DNA from 2 places in the Klebsiella quasipneumoniae subsp. quasipneumoniae genome. Region 2 is predicted to be linked to the other one. Evidence: predicted binding sites of a transcription regulator. Region 2 holds the regulator's gene; the other holds the start of a gene.

Region 1 (4,509 bases), 1.4 Mb from region 2:
AATACTGGGGCGGCTTTGCCGGCTTCGCCTCCGGCTGGAACTACTGGGTGCTGTATGTCCTGGTGGCCATGGCGGAACTGACCGCCGTCGGCAAATATATCCAGTTCTGGTGGCCGGAAATCCCGACCTGGGCCTCAGCGGCGGTTTTCTTCATCGCCATCAACGCCATTAACCTGACCAACGTGAAAGTGTTCGGTGAAATGGAGTTCTGGTTTGCCATTATCAAAGTGGTCGCCGTCGTGGCGATGATTTTGTTCGGCGGCTGGCTGCTGTTCAGCGGCAACGGCGGCCCGCAGGCGACGGTACGTAACCTGTGGGATCAAGGCGGGTTCCTGCCGCACGGCTTTACCGGGCTGGTGATGATGATGGCGATCATTATGTTCTCCTTCGGCGGTCTCGAGCTGGTGGGTATCACCGCGGCGGAAGCGGATAACCCGGAGCAAAGCATTCCGAAAGCCACCAACCAGGTTATCTACCGTATCCTGATCTTCTATGTTGGCTCGCTGGCGGTCCTGCTCTCGCTGCTGCCGTGGACGCGCGTGACCGCGGACACCAGTCCGTTCGTCCTGATTTTCCATGAGCTTGGCGATACGCTGGTGGCAAACGCCCTCAACGTGGTGGTGCTGACGGCGGCCCTGTCGGTGTATAACAGCTGCGTCTACTGCAACAGCCGTATGCTGTTCGGCCTTGCCCAGCAGGGGAACGCGCCGAAAGCGCTGCTCAGCGTCGACAAACGCGGCGTGCCGGTCAATACCATTCTCGTCTCCGCCGTGGTCACCGCCCTGTGTGTGCTGATCAACTACCTGGCGCCGGAATCCGCATTTGGCCTGCTGATGGCACTGGTGGTATCCGCCCTGGTGATCAACTGGGCGATGATCAGCCTCGCGCATATCAAATTCCGTCGCGCCAAACAGCAGCAGGGCGTCACCACCCGCTTCCCCGCCCTCTTCTACCCGCTGGGTAACTGGGTGTGCCTGCTGTTTATGGCCGCGGTGCTGATCATTATGCTGATGACCCCGGGGATGGCGATTTCCGTTTGGCTGATCCCGGTATGGATCGCAGTGCTGGGCGTGGGTTATCTGTTTAAACAGAAAGCCGCCGCCACCGTAAAAGCACAATAATACATCTCATCAATAATTCTCTTTGCTCTGCGCCCTCCCTTAATAACGGGCGCAGAGCATTGTTATCTGCTTCACACTTTCCCTTCCATAGCTTATTTATCCATATCGTCAACGCGTTCCTGCAACGTAATTCTCTCGATAGCAGCCAATAATTCTCTCCATACTGCAACGGAGAGACCGCACATGGCAGACAATAGACTTTCAATAAAAGAAAAGATTGGTTATGGGATGGGGGATGCCGGATGCAATATCATCTTTGGCGCCATCATGCTGTTTGTTAACTATTTTTATACCGATATCTTCGGCCTGGCGCCGGCGCTGGTGGGCGTACTGCTGCTGTCGGTGCGCGTCATCGATGCGGTGACCGACCCGATCATGGGCGCCCTCGCCGACCGCACCCGCAGTAAATATGGCCGCTTTCGTCCATGGCTGCTGTGGATTGCCTTCCCCTACGCCCTGTTCAGCGTGCTGATGTTCACCACTCCTGAGTGGACCTATAACAGCAAAGTCATCTATGCGTTTGTCACCTACTTTCTGCTGTCGATTACCTATACCGCGATTAATATACCCTACTGCTCGCTGGGAACGGTGATGACCGCCGACCCGAAAGAACGTGTTGCCTGCCAGTCCTATCGTTTCGTGATGGTGGGTATCGCCACGCTGTTGCTGTCATTGACGCTGCTGCCCATGGCCGACTGGTTCGGCGGCGCCGATAAAGCGAAAGGCTATCAGATGGCGATGACCGTGCTGGCCTTTATCGGCATGTGTATGTTCCTGTTCTGCTTTGCCACCGTGCGCGAACGCATCCACCCGGCGGTGCAGACCAATGATGAACTGAAAAAAGATCTCAAAGACGTGTGGAAAAATGACCAGTGGGTACGCATCCTGCTGCTCACGCTATGCAACGTCTGTCCGGGCTTTATCCGCATGGCCGCCACCATGTACTACGTCACCTGGGTGATGGGGCAAAGCACCCATTTTGCCACGCTGTTTATCAGCCTCGGCGTGGTCGGGATGATGATTGGCAGCATGCTGGCAAAAGTCCTCACCGACCGCTGGTGCAAACTGCAGGTCTTCTTCTGGACCAACATCGTGCTGGCGATCTTCTCCTGCGCCTTCTATTTCTTTAATCCGCACGCCACCACGCTGATTATGGTGCTCTACTTCCTGCTCAATATCCTGCATCAGATCCCCTCCCCGCTGCACTGGTCGCTGATGTCCGATGTTGACGACTACGGCGAGTGGAAAACCGGCAAACGCATCACCGGTATTAGCTTCTCCGGCAATCTGTTTTTCCTTAAAGTCGGCCTGGCGGTCGCCGGGGCGATGGTCGGATTCCTGCTGTCATGGTACGGCTACGACGCCGGCGCCAAAGCGCAAAGCGCCTCGGCCCTCAACGGCATCGTGCTGCTGTTCTCGGTCATCCCCGGCGTCGGCTACCTGATCACCGCCGGCGTGGTGCGCCTGCTTAAAGTTGACCGCACCCTGATGCGCCAGATTCAGAGCGATTTAGAGAAGCGCCGCAGCAACTACAGCGAGCTGAATGAATACCAGGAACTGAAAACCAGTGAACACGTAAGGAAAGCCTGATGAACAACTGGCCAAACCCCTTTATTGAGCAACGCGCAGATCCCTTTATTCTGCGCCACCTGAATCATTACTACTTTATTGCCTCAGTGCCGGAATACGACCGGCTGGAGATCCGGCGCGCGGCAACCCTTGAGGGATTGCGCGATGCTGAGCCGGTAGTGGTGTGGCGCGCACCGCAAAGCGGGCCGATGAGCCAGCTGATTTGGGCGCCGGAGCTACATGAGATAGACGGTAAGTGGTATATCTATTTTGCCGCCACCTATACCCACGATCTGGATGCGCTGGGCATGTTCCAGCATCGCATGTTCGTTATCGAGTGCGCCGACAGCGATCCGCTGACCGGCCGCTGGCAGGAAAAAGGCCAGGTGGAGACGCCTTTCGATACCTTCGCCCTCGATGCCACCACCTTTATCCATCAGGGCAAACGCTGGTACCTGTGGGCGCAAAAATCTCCGCATATCGAGGGCAACTCAAACCTGTATCTCGCTGAAATGGCCAACCCGTGGACGCTAAAAGGCGAGCCGGTCATGCTGAGCAAGCCGGAGTTCGACTGGGAGTGCCGGGGATTTAAGGTCAATGAAGGACCCGCGGTGCTGGTGCATGGCGATAAGCTTTTCATCAGCTATTCCGCCAGCGCCACCGATGAAAACTACTGCATGGGATTGCTCTGGATCGACCGGGAGGCCGATCCGCTGCAGCCGGAAAACTGGCATAAAGCCCCGCAGCCAGTGTTCCGGACCAGCTATGAAAACCGCCAGTATGGCCCGGGCCATAACAGTTTTACCCAAACGCCGGCGGGGGAAGATGTGCTGGTATATCACGCGCGGAATTACACCGAGATTGAAGGCGACCCGCTGTATGATCCCAATCGTCATACGCGGCTAAAACTCGTCGCCTGGAGAGAGGACGGCATGCCCGACTTCGGCATCCCGCCGGCGGATACGCTGTAGCGGTTCGGTATGCTGCCCGCAGGCGCGGGTTCTCCAGGCCGGGTCAGGCGAAGCCGCCCCCCGGCAACATGACAAGCGCGGCGTCAGATATAGCGCCCGGCGGCGCTGTTGCTTGCCGGCCTGCGTGGTGTGAGCCCCAGGCCGGATAAGCGCAGCGCCATCCGGCAATCAAAGCCCCGCAGGTGGGGTATCCTGACAGATAGAGTACGGGCGCAGGCCGTTACACCAGGGTGCCGTAAATCGTCAGCAGCGCCATGATCACCACCACCACCAGCGAGGTTTTCTTGGCCATCGACACCGCGGCCTTTGGGGTCGCCACTTTATCCACGTGCGGTTCACGGGCCAGGGAATACTGCGCCAGGCGGGTCAATACCTGATACTGCGACGAATGGCGGTCGCCTAACGATGCAAACCACGCCGGAAGCGCTTTCTCTCCATGCCCCACCAGGGCATAGACAACCCCCACCAGACGCACCGGCAGCCAGTCGACAATATGCAGGATACCATCGATTCCAGACTGCAAACGATGATGCGGCGTCTGGTAGCGCGCCAGCCACGTCTGCCAGGCGCGCAGAACGCAATAAGCGATAAGCGTCAGCGGCCCCCACGCCCCCCCCACCACAAACCAAAAGAGTGGCGCCAGGTAGTAACGATAGTTAATCCATAACAGCGCATTTTGCAGTTCGCTAAGGTACTCGCGCTCATCACAGCCCGGCGGGACGCCATGGATCAACGTCAGCTCGCTGGCCATCGCATCGCAGGCGCGGCTGTCATTGCGCGACGCCGCTTTCAGATAGGCATGATAGTGCAGCCGAACCTTGCCGGCGCCGATGCACAGCAGACCCAGC
Region 2 (4,509 bases):
CAGCGCTATCTGCTCAATCTGTTAAAAGCCAACGCCTCACGTAAGCTGAAAGCGTATCCTGGCTCGCTGCCCGTCGATTTACGCCAGCTCAAAGGGATGCGCCGCATCCGGGAATTTGACGACATGATCACCGCCAAAATCCATGGTTTCGCCGATGCGCTGGATTATTACCGGCAATGCAGCGCCATGCCGCGGCTCAGCGATATCACTAAGCCGACGCTCATCATCCATGCGAAAGACGACCCGTTTATGGACCACCACTCCATTCCCCCGCAGGAGCAACTGCCGGCGAACGTTGAGTATCAATTGACTGAACAAGGCGGCCACGTCGGCTTCGTCGGCGGCACCCTGCGTAAACCGGAGATGTGGCTGGAAAGACGCATTCCCGACTGGTTAAACCGCTGGCTGGAGGTTCCCGTATGATTATTCCCTGGCAGGATCTGGATCCCGAAACGCTGGATAACCTGATTGAAAGCTTTGTGTTACGCGAAGGCACCGATTATGGTGAACATGAACGTTCACTTGCCGATAAAGTCGCCGATGTAAAACAGCAGCTGAAACGCGGAGAGGCGGTCCTCGTGTGGTCGGAACTGCATGAGACGGTCAATATTATGCCGCGCGCGCTGTTTAACGGCTAAGGCGACGACACTACATCGTTTAACCAGGGAGTTGTTATGTCTGCCAAACATCCGGTGATCGCCGTCACGGGCTCCAGCGGCGCGGGCACTACCACCACCAGCCTCGCCTTTCGCAAAATCTTCGCGCAGCTAAATCTGCACGCCGCGGAGGTGGAAGGCGACAGCTTTCATCGCTACACCCGCCCGGAAATGGACATGGCGATCCGCAAAGCGCGGGATCAGGGCAAACATATCAGCTACTTTGGCCCGGAGGCGAACGACTTCGGCCTGCTGGAGCAGACCTTTGTCGACTATGGCCGCCATGGCAAAGGCCAGTCGCGTAAATACCTGCACACCTATGACGAAGCCGTGCCGTGGAATCAGGTGCCGGGAACCTTCACCCCATGGCAGCCGCTGCCGGAGCCGACGGACGTGCTGTTCTATGAGGGGCTGCACGGCGGGGTTGTCACGCCGCAGCATGATGTCGCCAGCCATGTCGACCTGCTGGTCGGGGTCGTGCCTATCGTTAACCTGGAGTGGATCCAGAAACTCATTCGCGACACCAGCGAACGCGGCCACTCCCGGGAGGCGGTGATGGACTCCGTCGTCCGATCGATGGAAGATTACATTAACTTCATCACCCCGCAGTTTTCCCGCACCCACATCAACTTCCAGCGCGTGCCGACGGTGGACACCTCCAACCCGTTTGCCGCGAAAGCGATCCCCTCTCTGGACGAGAGCTTTGTGGTGATCCATTTCCGCAATCTGCAGAACATCGACTTCCCCTGGCTGCTGGCGATGCTACAGGGCTCGTTTATTTCGCACATGAACACCCTGGTGGTGCCGGGCGGTAAAATGGGGCTGGCGATGGAGCTTATTATGGCGCCGCTGGTCGAGCGTCTGATGGAAGGCCGAAAGATCGGCTAACAGAAAAAACCCCGGCCAGGCCGGGGTTGAGATCATTCACATCAGCAGGCGAAGACTACGCCTCGATCACTTCATAGGAGTGGGTGATCTTCACCGCTTTTTCCAGCATCAGCGCCACCGAGCAGTATTTCTCTGCCGACAGATCCACCGCACGGGAGACTGCGCCATCTTTCAGCGCCTTACCGGTGACGATAAAGTGCAGATTAATATGCGTGAACAGGCGCGGCGCCTCTTCCCGACGCTCAGAGGTCAGCTTCACTTCGCAGTTGGTCACGTCGTGACGACCTTTTTGCAAAATAGAGACCACATCGATCGCACTGCAACCGCCCGCCGCCATCAGCACCATCTCCATCGGGCTGGGCGCCTTATCTCCGGAGTTGCCATCCATCAGAATCTGGTGTCCTGACGCGGACTCCCCGATAAAGGTTAACCCTTCAACCCATTTCACACGCGCTTGCATAAAATTTAACTCCAGTATCGCAATATTCCTGTCAGATTACGCGCACATAACAATTCTCGCAACGGAAGGCGACCTGCGTCATGCTGAAGCGAGACACCAGGAGACATGCGGCGAAAGCTATGCTAAAACAGTCTGGATGCTACAGTAATACATTGATGTACTGCATGTATGCAGAGGAGTTCACATTACAGGCTGTCGAAAAATCATCAGCCAGCTTCCCAGGTATAGGGAAACAATACGATTGCATGCCCGGACGCCGTGTAGTGTCGGCGCCCGGAGATAGCTTATAACAGAGGATAACCGCGCATGGTGCTTGGCAAACCGCAAACAGACCCTACCCTTGAATGGTTCTTGTCTCATTGCCACATTCATAAGTACCCATCAAAGAGCACGCTGATCCACCAGGGTGAGAAAGCAGAAACGCTGTACTACATCGTTAAAGGCTCCGTGGCTGTACTCATCAAGGATGAAGAAGGTAAAGAGATGATCCTCTCCTACCTCAACCAGGGCGATTTCATCGGTGAATTAGGCCTGTTTGAAGAGGGTCAGGAGCGTAGCGCCTGGGTACGGGCGAAAACCGCATGTGAAGTGGCCGAGATCTCTTATAAGAAATTCCGTCAGCTGATCCAGGTGAACCCGGACATTCTGATGCGTCTCTCTTCGCAAATGGCTCGCCGTCTGCAGGTGACGTCTGAGAAAGTGGGCAACCTCGCCTTCCTCGACGTGACGGGCCGTATCGCCCAGACGCTGCTGAACCTGGCGAAGCAACCCGATGCCATGACCCACCCGGACGGTATGCAAATTAAAATTACCCGTCAGGAAATTGGTCAGATCGTCGGCTGCTCTCGTGAAACCGTTGGCCGTATTTTGAAAATGCTGGAAGATCAGAACCTGATTTCCGCCCACGGTAAAACTATCGTCGTCTACGGCACCCGTTAAGTTGCTAAGCGGCGTATTGCTCCTGCAGTACGCCGTTTTTGTTTTTCCCTCATGTGGCGCAGGCTGATTTACCACCCGGAAGTCAACTATGCACTGCGGCAAACGCTGGTGCTGTGTCTGCCTGTGGCCATCGGTCTTCTGCTCGGCCATCTCCAGCAGGGACTCCTGTTTTCCTTAGTTCCCGCCTGCTGCAACATCGCCGGTCTCGACACTCCGCATAAGCGCTTTTTTAAGCGTCTGATTATCGGCGGCTGTCTGTTTGCCGGATGCAGCCTGGTGGTGCAGCTGCTGCTCGCCCAGACCATACCTTTGCCGCTTATTCTCAGCGGCCTGGCGCTATTGCTCGGCGTCACCGCGGAAATCAGTTCGCTGCACGCGCGCCTGCTGCCCGCGTCGCTGATCGCCGCCATCTTTACCCTGAGCCTGGCGGGCAATATGCCCGTCTGGGAGCCGCTGCTGATCTACGCCTTCGGCACGCTATGGTACGGCGTGTTTAACTGGTTCTGGTTCTGGCTGTGGCGCGAACAGCCGCTGCGGGAGTCGCTCAGTCTGCTCTACCGGGAACTGGCCAATTATTGCGAAGCCAAATATAGCCTGTTGACCCAGCATACCGATCCCTCGACCGCCCTGCCGCCGCTGCTCATCCGCCAGCAGAAGGTGGTCGATTTAATCACCCAGTGCTATCAGCAGATGCATATGCTGGCCGCCAACCAACGTAACGACCACAAACGTCTTCTGCGAGCGTTCCAGATGGGGCTGGATCTACAGGAGCATATTTCGGTCAGCCTGCATCAGCCGGAAGAGGTGCAAAAGCTGGTTGAGCGCAGCCATGCCGAAGCGGTGATCCGCTGGAACGCGCAGACCGTCGCCGCCCGCCTGCGGGTGCTGGCGGATGACATGCTCTATCATCGTTTTCCGCAGCGTTTCCAGATGGATAAACAGATCGGCGCCCTGGAAAAGATCGCCCGCCAGCATCCGGATAACCCGGTCGGCCACTTCTGCGCCTGGCACTTCAGCCGCATCGCCCGGGTGCTGCATACCCAGCGCCCACTGTATGCCCGGGATCTGATGGCTGACAAAGAGCGTCGTTTACCGCTGTTTCCCGCGCTAAAGAACTATCTGTCGCTGAAGTCCCCCGCGCTGCGCAACGCCGCCCGCATCAGCGTGATGCTGAGCATCGCCAGCCTGATGGGCAACGCCCTGCATTTGCCGAAGCCCTACTGGATCCTGATGACCGTCCTCTTCGTGACACAGAATGGCTATGGCGCCACGCGGGTTCGTATTGTCCACCGGGCGGCGGGGACGCTCGCCGGCCTGATCATCGCCGGGCTGACCTTGCACTTTCACGTTCCGGAGAGCTATACCCTGAGCGGGATGCTGCTGATCACACTGCTCAGCTATCTGATCATCCGCAAACACTATGGCTGGGCGATGGTGGGGTTTACGGTGACGGCGGTATATACCCTGCAGCTTCTGACGCTCAACGGCGAACAGTTTATTATCGCCCGGCTGATCGACACGCTGATCGGCTGCCTGATCGCCTTCGGCGGGATGGTCTGGCTGTGG

Evidence for each region. Region 2 encodes CRP, which controls carbon source genes, mostly activating them, when cyclic AMP is high. Its sites were predicted from a motif close to ATGTGANNNNNNTCACAT; they were not measured.
Region 1: a site for CRP is predicted at 1,181-1,198, ahead of LGM20_RS21270 (glycoside-pentoside-hexuronide (GPH):cation symporter). Genes of this name have one in related genera too.

What each region holds. Positions count from the first base shown of each region.
Region 1 is NZ_CP084876.1:4,412,893-4,417,401, forward strand. Features, by position in the region: gene aroP (aromatic amino acid transporter AroP) at 1-1,121, shown strand, start outside; gene LGM20_RS21270 (glycoside-pentoside-hexuronide (GPH):cation symporter) at 1,305-2,711, shown strand; gene LGM20_RS21275 (glycoside hydrolase family 43 protein) at 2,711-3,661, shown strand; gene ampE (beta-lactamase regulator AmpE) at 3,882-4,509, opposite strand, start outside.
Region 2 is NZ_CP084876.1:423,151-427,659, reverse strand. Features, by position in the region: gene LGM20_RS01965 (hydrolase) at 1-423, shown strand, start outside; gene LGM20_RS01960 (YheU family protein) at 420-638, shown strand; gene LGM20_RS01955 (phosphoribulokinase) at 675-1,544, shown strand; gene LGM20_RS01950 (OsmC family protein) at 1,600-2,004, opposite strand; gene crp (cAMP-activated global transcriptional regulator CRP) at 2,311-2,943, shown strand; gene LGM20_RS01940 (YccS/YhfK family putative transporter) at 2,995-4,509, shown strand, end outside.